4 regions of the Streptomyces sp. NBC_00390 genome follow, and region 4 is predicted to be linked to each of the others. Evidence: riboswitches for the same ligand, from Rfam matches in the RefSeq annotation. Region 4 holds a riboswitch; each other region holds the start of a gene.

Region 1 (3,182 bases), 2.2 Mb from region 4:
TGCTCGAGGTCACCGCCGAGGAGGTGCAGGCGGTCGCCAAGGCCCGGCTGCACCCCAGCAACAGGGCGGTCCTCGTGTACGAGCCCGCAGCCGAGGACAAGGGCGAGGAAGGCGACGAGGCCGGCTCGGCGGACACCTCCGCCGACAACGACGAGCAGGAGGGCGCGGACCAGTGAGTGACGCTGCCGTGACCATGGACTTCCACCCGCAGCCCACCCCCGGCACCGCCCGGCCCTGGGCCTTCCCCGCGCCCGAGCGCGGCACGCTGGGGAACGGTCTGACCGTGCTGCGCTGCCACCGCCCCGGCCAGCAGGTGGTGGCCGTCGAGATCTTCCTCGACGCCCCGCTGGACGCCGAGCCGGACGGTCTGGACGGCGTCGCCACGATCATGGCGCGTGCCCTGTCGGAGGGCACCGACAAGCGGAGCGCCGAGGAGTTCGCGGCCGAGCTCGAGCGCTGCGGCGCCACGCTCGACTCGCACGCCGACCACCCCGGCGTCCGGGTCTCCCTGGAGGTCCCGGCCTCCCGGCTGCCCAAGGCGCTCGGCCTGCTGGCCGAGGCACTGCGGACGCCCGCGTTCGCCGACAGCGAGGTCGATCGCCTGGTGCGCAACCGGCTGGACGAGATCCCGCACGAGACGGCGAACCCGGCCCGGCGCGCCGCCAAGCAGCTCTCCAAGGAGCTCTTCCCTGCGAGCTCGCGCATGTCGCGGCCGCGTCAGGGCACGGAGGAGACCGTGGCGCGGATCGACTCCGCGGCGGTGCGGGCCTTCTACGCCGCCCATGTGCGGCCCGCCACCGCCACTGCCGTGATCGTCGGTGACCTCACGGGAGTCGATCTGGACGCCGTGCTCGCCGACACCCTCGGCGCCTGGACCGGTGACAGGACCGAGTCACGTCCGGTACCGCCGATCACCGCGGACGACACCGGCCGGGTGGTCATCGTGGACCGTTCCGGGGCGGTGCAGACCCAGCTGCTCATCGGCCGCATCGGCCCGGACCGCCACGACCGCGTCTGGCCGGCCCAGGTGCTGGGCGCGTACTGCCTGGGCGGCACCCTCACCTCCCGCCTCGACCGCGTGCTGCGCGAGGAGAAGGGCTACACCTACGGCGTACGGGCCTTCGGCCAGGTGCTCCGGTCCGCGCCCGACGGCACCGGTGCGTCGATGCTCGCCATCAGCGGCTCGGTCGACACGCCCAACACCGGCCCGGCGCTGGACGACCTGTGGAGGGTGCTGCGCACACTGGCGGCCGAGGGCCTGACCGATGCCGAGCGCGACGTCGCCGTGCAGAACCTGGTGGGCGTCGCCCCGCTGAAGTACGAGACGGCGGCGTCCGTGGCGGGCACGCTCGCCGACCAGGTCGAGCAGCACCTCCCGGACGACTACCAGGCGGAGCTGTACAGGCGGCTGGCCGAGACGGGTACGGTCGAGGCGACCGCGGCGGCCGTCAACGCCTTCCCGGTGGACCGGCTGGTCACGGTGCTTGTCGGTGACGCGTCGCAGATCGAGGAGCCGGTGAGGGCGCTCGGTATCGGTGAAGTGACCGTCGTCAGCGGCTGATTGAGCCGCGGGACGACCGGCGCAGCAGACATACAACTCAAAACCGACAAGTGGAACCCCGGCTTCAGGTGTGATGCCGGGGTTCCGTCTTTTGTCCGTTTTCATGCGGCAGTTGGGGCTATGCCCTGTGGCGTGCGCTACAAAAGGTGCTGAATTTTTGGCGATCGGATGAAGATCGGCCTAGCGTCAATCCGGCTGTTCGCCGTAGCCCGCCGCATCCGCGGCACGGACAGTCATCGCCGAGTCCCCGTCAGGCGCGAGCCTGGGGAGCCGGGGACCCACTCAGTCCCTGGGGTGAATCGGTCGCCTTCACACCCCGTGCGGAGGTGCCCGTAGGAGACCTTCCTGCTCCGAACCCGTCAGCTAACCCGGTAGGCGAGAAGGAAGGAAAGGACCAGCCTCTTCATGGCGTTCACCCGTGCCACCGGGAAACATCGTGGTCCGAGCCGGCTGGCGCGTCGCAGCGCGGGTATGGCCACCGTCGCGACCCTCGCCACCACCGGCGTCATCGGAACCCTCGCCTCTCCGGCCCTCGCTGCCGACGCCGAAGCCCCCTCGCCCGAGGACACCGGCCTGACGCAGGTCGTGGCGGTGGACACCGTCGCCGACGAGGTCGCCGACCAGGCTGCCGCGCAGAAGGAGGAGGCCGCCAGGGCCGCCGCCCAGGCCAAGGCCGCGGCCGAGGCCAAGCGCAAGGCCGAGGCCCGCGTCAAGGCCGCCCGCGAGGCCAAGGAGCGCGCCGCCCGTGAGGCCGAGCGCCGTCGCCTCAACTCCTTCCAGCTGCCCGTCGCCGGCTCCTACGTCTCCACCGCCTACCAGGCCGGCGGTGCGCAGTGGTCCTCCGGCAGCCACACCGGCATCGACTTCCATGCCGCCTCCGGCACCTCGGTCGTGGCCGTCGGCTCCGGCACGGTCGTCGAGGCGGGCTGGGGCGGTGCGTACGGCAACAACGTCGTGATCCGGATGAACGACGGCACGTACACCCAGTACGGTCACCTCTCGTCCATCGGCGTCTCGGTCGGCCAGCGGGTCATCCCCGGCCAGCAGATCGGTCGGGCGGGCTCCACCGGCAACTCCACAGGCCCGCACCTCCACTTCGAGGCCCGGACCACCGCGGACTACGGCTCCGACATCAACCCGCTCGCGTACCTGCGCGCCCGCGGCGTCACGGTCTGAGGCCCGCGCCGCCCGCAACCGACCCCCGCACCACATCGAAGGCCCTGGCCCGCCGCCAGGGCCTTCGGCGTTACTTGTACTGGCCAAAAGATATCCATGAATTTCGGTCTGCCATCGGAAAATCACGCCGATTGCAATAGAGTCACGGCCAGGAACAGGGGTGGGAACGCACACCGTCGGCAGCGTTTCGCGCGAATTAAAGCGGAGGTTCGGTCATGCGCATTCCCGCGCACTCGGTATGCACGGCGATCCGCGACGACATCGTCTCCGGTGTGTTCGAGCGCGGCAGCAGACTGACCGAGGAACAGCTCGCCCGCCGCTACGGGGTCTCCCGGGTCCCGGTCCGCGAGGCCCTGCGCACCCTGGAGTCCGAGGGCTTCGTCGTCAGCCGCCGGCACGCCGGCGCCCATGTCGCCGAACCCACCGAGCAGGAGGCGGCCGACCT
Region 2 (3,182 bases), 3.6 Mb from region 4:
CAGCAGGACCGCGAAGCGGTCCGCCCATCCGACGAACGTCCCGCCGGGTCCGGGGTCTCCCACGCCCTCGGTGAAGCTGTCACCGATCGCCGCGTACGACCCGATTCCGCCGCTGTTCCCTGTTCTCGAATCGTCTGCCACGGGAGCACATCTTTCCCTTACGGGTGTGACCTACGCGACCGTAAGGAGGGGTTGACGCGGGGTGATCTTTGCCACCGGTCAAGTTTCGCCCAAGCCGGAATACCCCGGCTCCCCCGCCCCGCGTGAGCGGTGACGGGGGAGCCGGTCCAACAGCGCCCGAACCTGTCAGGGAGTCAGGGCGGTCAGATGGAGACGCCGTTCTGGCGCAGGTAGGCCAGCGGGTCGACGTCGGAGCCGTAGCCGGGTCCGGTGCGGATCTCGAAGTGGAGGTGCGGACCCGAGGAGTTGCCGGTGTTGCCGGACAGGCCGATCTGCTGGCCGCCGGTCACCGACTCGCCGCTGGAGATGGACAGCGAGGAGAGGTGGGCGTACTGGGAGTAGGTGCCGTCGGTGTGCTGGATGACGACCTGGTTGCCGTACGCGCCGCCCCAGCCGGCCGAGACGACGGTGCCGGCAGTCACGGACTTGACGGAGGTGCCCGTGGCGGCGGCGAAGTCGACGCCGGTGTGGTAACCGCTGGACCACATCGCGCCGGCGGTGCGGTAGGCGGTGGACATCGGCGCGCCCTCGATGGGTGCGGCGAAGCCGGAGCCGGAGGCCTGCTCGGGGGCGGAGGTCTGCTCGGCGCTCGGCTCGGAGGACTGCTCGGGGGCGGAGGTCTGCTCGGCGCTCGGCTCGGAGGACTGCTGCTCGACAGGCTCTGCCGTGTCCGCCGGGGCGGGCCGCGCGTCGTCACCGGACGGCCGGGTCTGCGACTCGGACGGGGACTCGGACTTCTCGGTGGCCTTTGCCTCGGAAGTCTTCGCCTTCCCCTTGCCGTTGATCGTCAGCCTGAGGCCGGGGTGGATCAGCGAGGGATTCTCGCCGACGGCTTCGCGGTTGTCCGCGTACAGGCTCTGCCAGCCACCGCGCACATCATGCTCAGCGGCGATCTTGGAGAGGTGGTCGCCGGGGACGACCGAGTAGGTGGTGGCCTTCTTGCCGGCCGGCGCATGGGCTGCCGATCCGGCCGAGAAGGTGGCCGGGGCAGCAGCATGTGCCTTCCCGGACGCGGCGGCAGGTGCCGTGGCGGGCGCGGCCTTGGCTGCGGCGTGTGCGCCGGTGGCACCCATCAGCGGGAGGGCGATGGCGGCGCCACCCGTACCGGCGGCGATGAAGCCGCGGGTGATCCGGTTGGACTTGGGACGACGGTGCTTACCCTTTGCGGGCATGGCGCATTCCTCTCCGGCGCCGGCGAGGTGAGCTGTCGGGTTCGGGCTGGAGCTGCCCGGCCGGACAAAATGTCCGACTTCACCCCAAGCCGTCCGATTTGATCGGATGCGGCGTACTACCTGGGTCCCCCGCTCCTGCCACACGTGGATGGGATCGAATTCCGGACAGCGGCAGGATTGGGCGGTCCGTCCGGATTGCGGTGACCGTAAGCGAGTTTGTCGGGCCGGAACAAGCCGCCGATTTCCGGAAGTAATGCCGAGCGGGGAAAGCGCTGCGGATTTCCCGTCACGCTCCGTGGATCGCGGATCTTCGCCCCCCGCGCCGACAACGGAATTCGACCTCGAGGCCCGGCCACGGACGGTCACAAATATGACCCTGCTCACGACCCGATTCCAGCGCGCCCCACATCAGGGCACGCCATACCGGAACCATCCAATTCGGACAGAAGCACCATTTAATGATTTACACCGCCACTCACCGATCAAGCCCCACGACGATCAACGCAATTCGCCCTTCCGTGGGTCGAGGAAAAGTGATGCACATCACTCCATTACTCCGCCGTGGGGCCTCGGCGATCCTTCTATTCACCGCCGACGAGGTCGGGGGACGGCATTGAATTCGACCGGCTCCCCTCCGCCGAGGAATGCGAAAGCATCCGGGTGACTCTCCGTATACACGTGTCAGGCGCGTCGACACGGCGCACAGGGACGGGAAGTCGCTTCCGGTCCCGCTCGGGCGCGGGTGGCCGCATCGACCGGGGCCTGGTCCGAACCAGCCGGATCCCCGGATCACTCGCCGCGACCAGGGCGGACGGCGCAACGCCCCTGCAGGACGGCCGAGATGATTGCCCGATAAACGGGTGTCGTATCGTCGGGAGCCACATCACGCCACCGTCGGCGAGCCGCGCCGATGGCAGTCACCTCAGGAGTCCACGTGACGCAGCAGCTGCCGCAGACCCCGTCGACAGAACCCGAGCTGGCCGGAGTTCGTAACTTCCGGGATGTGGGCGGACTGCCGACGGCGGACGGCCGGCGGGTGCGGTACGGGAGGCTCTTCCGCAGCGGTCACCTGGCGAACGCGACGGCGAGCGATGCGGCGTTCCTCTCCGGGCTCGGGCTGCACACGATCTTCGACTTCCGCAACGCCGCGGACCAGAAGCTGGAGGGTCCCGACGTCGATCTTCCGGGCGTACGCAATGTGAACCTGCCGCTCAGCGACCCGGCCGACGGCGCGGAGTTCTGGACGATGGTGCGCGAGGGCAACCTCGACCAGCTGAAGTCGATCCTCGCGGACGGCAAGGCCGCGGGCCGGATGTCCGCGTCGTACCGGATGATCATCAAGGAGCGCACCGGCGAGCACAGCCGGGTGCTGCACGCACTGGCCGAGGACAGCGTCCCTGCGCTCATGCACTGCGCCGCCGGCAAGGACCGGGCCGGTCTGTCGATCGCGGTGTCCTTGCTCGCGGTCGGCGTGGACCGCGACGCGATCGAGGCGGACTACCTCAAGTCCAACGACCCCCACCGCCGCTACAAGGTCCGGCGCAAAGACAACTCCCCCGCCGCGATGTCCCCCGAGGTCATGGAGCTGCTCGCCCCGCTGTTCGACGCCCGCGCCGAGTATCTGGCCGCGGCCTTCGAAACGATCGAGGAGACGTGGGGCGGCACGGAGCGCTATCTCTCCGATGGCCTGGGGCTCTCCCCCGAGACGCGCGAGCGCCTGCGCGAACGGCTCCTCGACGAGGCGTGACGCCTTGCGCGCTACCCCTTGCCGCCCACCAGGAAGAGCAGATAGAGGAAGCCGGCGAAGAGGTGACCGGCTATCAGGTAGAC
Region 3 (3,182 bases), 2.4 Mb from region 4:
CACTCGACGACACACAGGCGCAGCAGCTCCGGGAAGCTGTACACGGCGACGTGCTCCGGCCCGGCGACGCGGGCTACGAGCAGGCCCGCAAGGTCTACAACGCGGTGCACGACAGGCGGCCGGCGATCATCGTCCGGGCCGCTGACACGGCCGACATCGTCGCCGCCGTCGACTTCGCCCGCGAGCGGGATCTGCGGCTGGCGGTGCGCGGCGGCAGCCACAGTGTCGCCGGGTACGGCACCTGCGACGACGGCCTGGTGCTCGACCTCGGGGGCATGCGCGGCATCCGGGTCGATCCCGGGGCGCGCACCGCTCGGGCCGAGGGCGGCTGCACCTGGGCGGATCTCAACCACGCCACGCACGCCTTCGGCCTGGCGACCACGGGTGGTGTCGTCTCCACCACCGGAATCGGCGGTCTGACCACCGGGGGCGGCATGGGTCATCTGGCCCGGAGATGCGGTCTGGCCTGCGACAATGTGCTCTCGGCGGATGTGGTCACGGCCGATGGATCATTCCGGACCTGTACGCCGGAGCACGAGGCGGACCTGCTGTGGGCGCTGCGGGGCGGAGGCGGCAACTTCGGGGTCGTCGCATCGTTCGAGTACCGGCTGCATCCTGTGGCCGACATCCTCGGCGGGCCGACGTTCTATCCCCTGGACGCCGACGTGATGCGGGGGTACCGCGAGCTGATCGCTGACTCCGGGGACGAGCTCGGCGCGCTGCTCGTCGTGGGACTCGGGCCGGCGCTGCCCTTCCTGCCCGAGCGGTGGCACGGGCGGCCCCTGTGCGCAGTCGTGACCTGCTGGAGCGGCCCCCGGGACCAGGACGACCGCATCCGTGCACGGCTCGCCGGTCTCGGACCGGTCGTGGGGCGGCACCTCGATCGGATGCCTTATCCGGTGATCAACACTCTCTTCGACGAGCTGCTGCCGGCGGGCCTCTTCCACTACTGGAAGGGCACCTTCAGCCACGGTCTGCCCGACGGGGCGCTCGACGCGCATGTCGAGTACGGCGCCACCACCCCCACGATCCAGAGCACGACGGTGATCTTCCCCATCGACGGTGCCTGCCACCGGGTGGGGCCCGAGGAGACCGCCTTCGCCTACCGGGACGCCGGCTTCTCGACGGCTCTCAGCCCGACCCTGCTGACGCGCGCCGACTGCGACGCCGCCACCGGCTGGGCCCGCGACTACGCCGCCGCCCTCCGGCCGTACTCCATGGCCGGCGGCTATGTGAACTTCATGGACCAGGACGACCAGGACCGGGTGCGGACCAACTACCGGCAGAACTACGACCGCCTGGTGGCACTCAAGCGGCGCTACGACCCCGGCAACCTCTTCCGCCTGAACCACAACATCGCACCCTGAGCAGCCCTCCGACGCCGCCCCTGAGGCTCTGAACTGCACCGTTCCCGATCATGAGGGAGAACGCGGCATGTGGGGTGATTAGTCCGAATTTCTATAGAGGTGTCTCTATAGCGACAAGTTACCCCGCTTGTCGCTTTCTGATGCGCCGTCACGGCGACGACTGTTCCTGTTGTTGTGAGTGATATGGGTCACGAGTGCAGAGATGTGCAGTTTTGTCCCTCGGTTCATTTCCCTTCCAGGGGTGGCAAGTTGAGCAGTACTGCCAGGAATTGATCACGCATTTCCCATGATCGGATTCATTGGGCGGATTGTGGTGTGAATTTCGGGCTTGTTCCATCCGATGGGCCTCGCCTACGGTCACCTCAATCCGGACGGACCGCCGAATCCTGCCGCTGTCCGGAACCGCACCCACTCACGGACGTAGGCAGGAGCGGGGGACCCAGGTAAGCGCCGATCCGGCATCCGGAACGGCTCGGGGTGAAGTCGCACTCCCCGTGCGACCGGGCATCTCCAGCCCGAACCCGACAGCTCACCTCGCAGGCGACGGAGAGGAATTCGTCATGCCTGCAAAGGGTAAGCACCGCCGTCCCAAGTCCAGCCCCCTCACTCGCAGTTTCGTCGCCGCGGGTACCGGCGGTGCCGCACTCGCCCTCCCGATGCTGGGAGCGACCTCCGCCGGCGCGGCGCAGCCGACGACGGCCGTGGCCGCCGAACAGGCCGTGGCACCGACCGTCGCCGTCGCCACGAAGGTGGCCGCTGAGAAGATCAGGCCCGTCACCTATTCCGTGGTGCCCGGCGACTCCCTTTACAAGATCGCGGGCCAGCATTCGCTGAGCGGCGGCTGGAAGCAGCTGTACAAGGACAACCGCGAGGCCGTCGGCGACAACCCCTCGCTCATTCACCCGGGCCTCAAGCTGACGGTCGGCGCGAAGGCAAAGACCAAGGCAAAGGCAGAGGCAAAGGCGGAGACGCCGGCCCCCGCCGAGAAGCGGCCTTCCTCGTCCGACCGTGCCGACCGTTCCGAGCGCTCCAGCGCACCGGCCGCCGAGAGCGGCGCTGCCACGCAGTCCGCGCCGGAGTCGGCCCCGCAGGCCGCCCCGGTGTACACCAACGACCTCGACGGCTGGATCAGGGAGTCGCTGGACATCATGGGCCGGGAGGGCATTCCGGGCACCTACGAGGGCATCCACCGCAACGTCATGCGCGAGTCCTCCGGCAACCCGCAGGCCATGAACAACTGGGACTCCAACGCCGCGGCCGGAACGCCCTCCAAGGGACTCCTCCAGGTCATCGACCCGACCTTCGCCGCCTACCACGTCCCGGGCACCGCGATGGACCCCTTCGACCCCGTCGCCAACATCACGGCCGCGTGCAACTACGCCGCCGACAAGTACGGTTCGATCGACAACGTGAACGGTCCCTACTGACCCGACAGCTCTGCGATGCCCGGGGTTCGGCGGAGCCCCGGGCATTGTGCTGCCCTGACAGCCGGAGTGCGGCGGGCCGACATCGGGCCGGAGCCCGACGGTGGCCGAGTCCTCCGGCCTCCCGGCGCCTTTCGGACCGACACCCTGCCACGACCTTGACGACCCGGTCCTGGCCGCCAACCACCAAGGTCGCCCGCTCTGGCCGGCCCCGGGGCCGTCAGTCATCGCCCCCATGGAAACCCCCCACTCCCAGGAACCGCCAACGGCCCCTGCCGTGACCAGCCCGGGGACCGTCGGGCCGCCAACGGCCCGGCCCTGGCCGGCCCCAGGGCCGTCAGTCATTGCCCCCATGGAAACCCCCCACTCGGAGCAACCGTCAACGGCCCCT
Region 4 (3,182 bases):
TGTACGAGGCGTTCATGGTGCCCGCGTTCGGGCTGCTGACCTGGCTGGCGATATGGACCAGGCAGCGCGAGCTGCGCACGATATCCCTGCAGTTGCCCGCGTACGCCGCGGCCGGCTGGCTGCTGCCCGCCGAGCCGCCCGCGCTGTCGTCCATGCGGGCGCGCACGATGGCCCGCGACTTCGCCCGGCGGACCTACGGCCCGGCGGCGGGGCATGCCGTCTCGGAGTACGAGGCGTTCGCGACCTCGCTCGCGTTTCTGCGCCACCGGGCCCACCGCGGCGCGATGGGCCCGGACTTCACGGAACGCGAGCAGGAGCTGCTCCACCATCTGTGGCAGCGCAGGGAGGTGGCCGGTCCCTCGCTCAGCTATGCGGCGCAGGCCACCGGACGGGTGCGGGTGCCGCCTCCGTACCGCAACTACGGCGGGCCCAACCCCTACCGGATCTGACGAAGGGCGGGACCGGCAGCCCAGACGTCTGGGGGCACCACGACCGCCGGGGTACGCGGTGCCGCCACCGGTGCGCGGGCAGCCGGAAACCGCCCGGCCCCGTACTCACCACGGGGGTGAGGGGGCGGGCGATCCGGACGGGAAAAGCGGTGAACGGCCGGTGGGGACCGTCAGACGGTGAGGCCCTTGTCCCGCAGCCACGCCATCGGGTCGAGACCCGAGCCGCCCGCGGTGTGCACCTCGAGGTGCAGATGAGGCCCGGTGACGTTGCCGGTCGCGCCGACGCGGCCGATCGTCTCGCCGGTGGTCACCTTCTGGCCGGCGGTGGCGGTCATCGAGGAGAGGTGGGCGTACCAGACCTCGGTGCCGTCCTCGAGCTCGAGGACGATGCGGTAGCCGTACGAACCGGACCAGCCGGCCGACTTGACGGTGCCGCCGTGCACCGCCTTGACCGGCGTGCCCGTCGGGGCCGCGAAGTCCAGGCCGGTGTGCTGGCCGGAGGACCACATGGAGCCGGACTCGCCGTAGGTGGAGGTGATCGTGTACGAGGAGGTGGGCAGCGAGTAGCTCGCGGCGAGCTTGGCGAGGCGCTCGGCCTCCGCCTTGGCCGCGGCGGCCTCCTCGGCCTTGCGCTTCTCCTCCGCGGCCTTGGCCTCTGCCGCGGTCTGCTGCTTCTCGGCCAGGGCGGCGGCCTGCTCGGCTGCGGCCTTCTCGGCTGCGGCCTTCGCCTCGGCGTCCACCTCGGCCTGCTGCTGCTCGGCCTGCTGCAGGATCCGGGCGCGCAGCGCCTCGCCCGCGTCGGCAGTCCGCTGGGAGCCCGCCGTGTCGCCGCCGGCGGCGGCGGTCGTCACGCCGCCGAGCGTCGTGGTGTTGTCGTTCCCGGAGTCCGAGTCGTCGGACATGAGGGAGCCGACGCCCGGCAGGGACTTGGCGTCGGGGAGTTTGTCCGTGATCGCGTCGGGAAGCGATATCGAGACCGCCGGCTTGTCCTGCGCGGTGGCCATGCCGCCCGCGCCGACTGCGGCGATCACACCGACGCCGAGCACCGTGGAGCTACGGGCGAGACCGCCGCGCTGCTTGACGACGCGGTGCCGGCCGCGCACCGGACGGACGGAGTCCGCGGTGGGGTTCCATTCCTCCCACTCCCGCTCCCCAGCATCGTCACCGAAGGGACTCGTTACGAAGGGGGCCTCGGGGGCAGGCATGTTGGACGCCACGAAGGCGCACTCCTTTCCTTCCTTCTCGCCTACCGGGTTAGCTGACGGGTTCGGAGCAGGAAGGTCTCCTACAGGCGCTTCGGCCGCGACAGCACGGCAAAAGACGCCCGATTCACCCCAATTGGTGGTTCCCCGGTTCCCTTGCGGGATTCGGCGCGTGCGCACGGTGCCGTCTCTTGCGACGGTTGTGACGACCGCGCTGCGTTATCGAACGTTAATAGACACGGGGGCCGGATTCCAAGCCGTTCCGACTGATCATTAACGGCTTTGGCCAGGACTTATCTGGACACAACCATCCGGAATCGGGCGACTTGATCGCCACTCAGGACACTCCCTGTTCTGACAGTTCGTCAAATGTTATGCGGAGTGGTGTCCTTCGATCACACAGCGTGGCGGCGGGGCCGCGACTCCTCCTCCGCGGCCGTCACGGGCACCTTCGCGCCCGGCTCCGGCCGCCTCTCGGCGGGCCGGGCGACCGCCAGCAGCGCCATGTCGTCGTTCGCCCCACCGCCGGTGTGCCGCCGTACGTCGGCGACCACCGCGTCGAGCAGTTCCTCCGGCCCGGCGAACAGCCGGCCGGACAGCCGCGCCCGGGGGGCGTAGAACACCCCGTCGGCATCGCGGGCCTCGGACAGCCCGTCGGTGTAGAACAGCAGCGTGGACCCGGCGGGCACCCGATACTCCTCCGCCCGGTCCGGCCACATCCCCAAGTCCCCCATTCCCAGGGGAAGCGACGCCGTGGACGGCACCAGGCTGTCCACCTTCCCGTCGCCGCGCAGCACCAGCGGATCCGGATGGCCTCGGTTCACCAGCCGCACCAGGCCGCCCTCGCGCGGGATCTCGCCCAGTACGGCGGTGGTGAAGCTCTCGACTGCGTCCAGCCCCTCCCGCAGGGGGGTCTCGCGGGCCAGTGCCCGCTCCAGCCGCCGGGCCACGCCCTCCAGCGAGCTCTCCTGCTCGGCCGCCTCGCCGAAGGCCCCGACGATGACGGCCACGACCGCCACCGCGCCCATCCCCTTGCCGCGTACGTCCCCGACAATCAGCCGCACACCGTGCGGCGTCTCCTGCACGGCGAACAGGTCGCCGCCGATGAACGCGTCCGCCTGGGCGGCCTCGTAACGGGCAGCCACCTGCAGTCCGCCGATCCGCCCCGCCGGTTCCGGCAGCACGGCCCGCTGCGCCGCCTCTGCGATCCCCCGCGCGGAGGCGAGCCGCTCGCCACTGCGCCGGACGACCGTGTTGATCAGCAGGGCGAGCGCCGAGACGGTGACCACGGTGCTCACCTCGGTGTACGACGTGATCTCCCCGATGGACTGGTTGTAGAAGTGCAGGCCGGTCACACCCATGACCGCCGCGATCCCGGTCAGCAATGTCATGAACCAGCTGAAGAGCGGTGCGGCGACCAGCGGAGCCGCCGCGAACATCGGGACCGCGGTGAACTGGGGCGGAGTCAGCAGATCGAAGACCACCCCACCGACGATCATCAGCGGGGGCAGCGCTCGGACGAGGCTCTGAG

The links. Region 4 has a riboswitch for cyclic di-AMP ahead of OHS70_RS19345 (M23 family metallopeptidase). Riboswitches for the same ligand answer to the same signal wherever they lie in the genome.
Region 1: linked by a shared signal. The riboswitch ahead of OHS70_RS09220 (M23 family metallopeptidase) and the one ahead of OHS70_RS19345 (M23 family metallopeptidase) in region 4 are both predicted to bind cyclic di-AMP.
Region 2: linked by a shared signal. The riboswitch ahead of OHS70_RS03350 (M23 family metallopeptidase) and the one ahead of OHS70_RS19345 (M23 family metallopeptidase) in region 4 are both predicted to bind cyclic di-AMP.
Region 3: linked by a shared signal. The riboswitch ahead of OHS70_RS08355 (transglycosylase SLT domain-containing protein) and the one ahead of OHS70_RS19345 (M23 family metallopeptidase) in region 4 are both predicted to bind cyclic di-AMP.

Annotation. Positions count from the first base shown of each region.
Region 1 is NZ_CP107945.1:2,254,387-2,257,568, reverse strand. It holds gene OHS70_RS09230 (M16 family metallopeptidase) at 1-176, shown strand, start outside; gene OHS70_RS09225 (M16 family metallopeptidase) at 194-1,561, shown strand; cyclic di-AMP (ydaO/yuaA leader) riboswitch at 1,789-1,954, shown strand; gene OHS70_RS09220 (M23 family metallopeptidase) at 1,967-2,737, shown strand; gene OHS70_RS09215 (GntR family transcriptional regulator) at 2,953-3,182, shown strand, end outside.
Region 2 is NZ_CP107945.1:797,179-800,360, forward strand. It holds gene OHS70_RS03345 (SGNH/GDSL hydrolase family protein) at 1-141, opposite strand, end outside; gene OHS70_RS03350 (M23 family metallopeptidase) at 324-1,352, opposite strand; cyclic di-AMP (ydaO/yuaA leader) riboswitch at 1,357-1,515, opposite strand; gene OHS70_RS03355 (tyrosine-protein phosphatase) at 2,287-3,099, shown strand; gene OHS70_RS03360 (DUF6126 family protein) at 3,111-3,182, opposite strand, start outside.
Region 3 is NZ_CP107945.1:2,007,797-2,010,978, reverse strand. It holds gene OHS70_RS08360 (FAD-binding oxidoreductase) at 1-1,367, shown strand, start outside; cyclic di-AMP (ydaO/yuaA leader) riboswitch at 1,763-1,923, shown strand; gene OHS70_RS08355 (transglycosylase SLT domain-containing protein) at 1,928-2,794, shown strand.
Region 4 is NZ_CP107945.1:4,414,730-4,417,911, reverse strand. It holds gene OHS70_RS19350 (PrsW family intramembrane metalloprotease) at 1-449, shown strand, start outside; gene OHS70_RS19345 (M23 family metallopeptidase) at 620-1,666, opposite strand; cyclic di-AMP (ydaO/yuaA leader) riboswitch at 1,678-1,832, opposite strand; gene OHS70_RS19340 (PP2C family protein-serine/threonine phosphatase) at 2,047-3,182, opposite strand, start outside.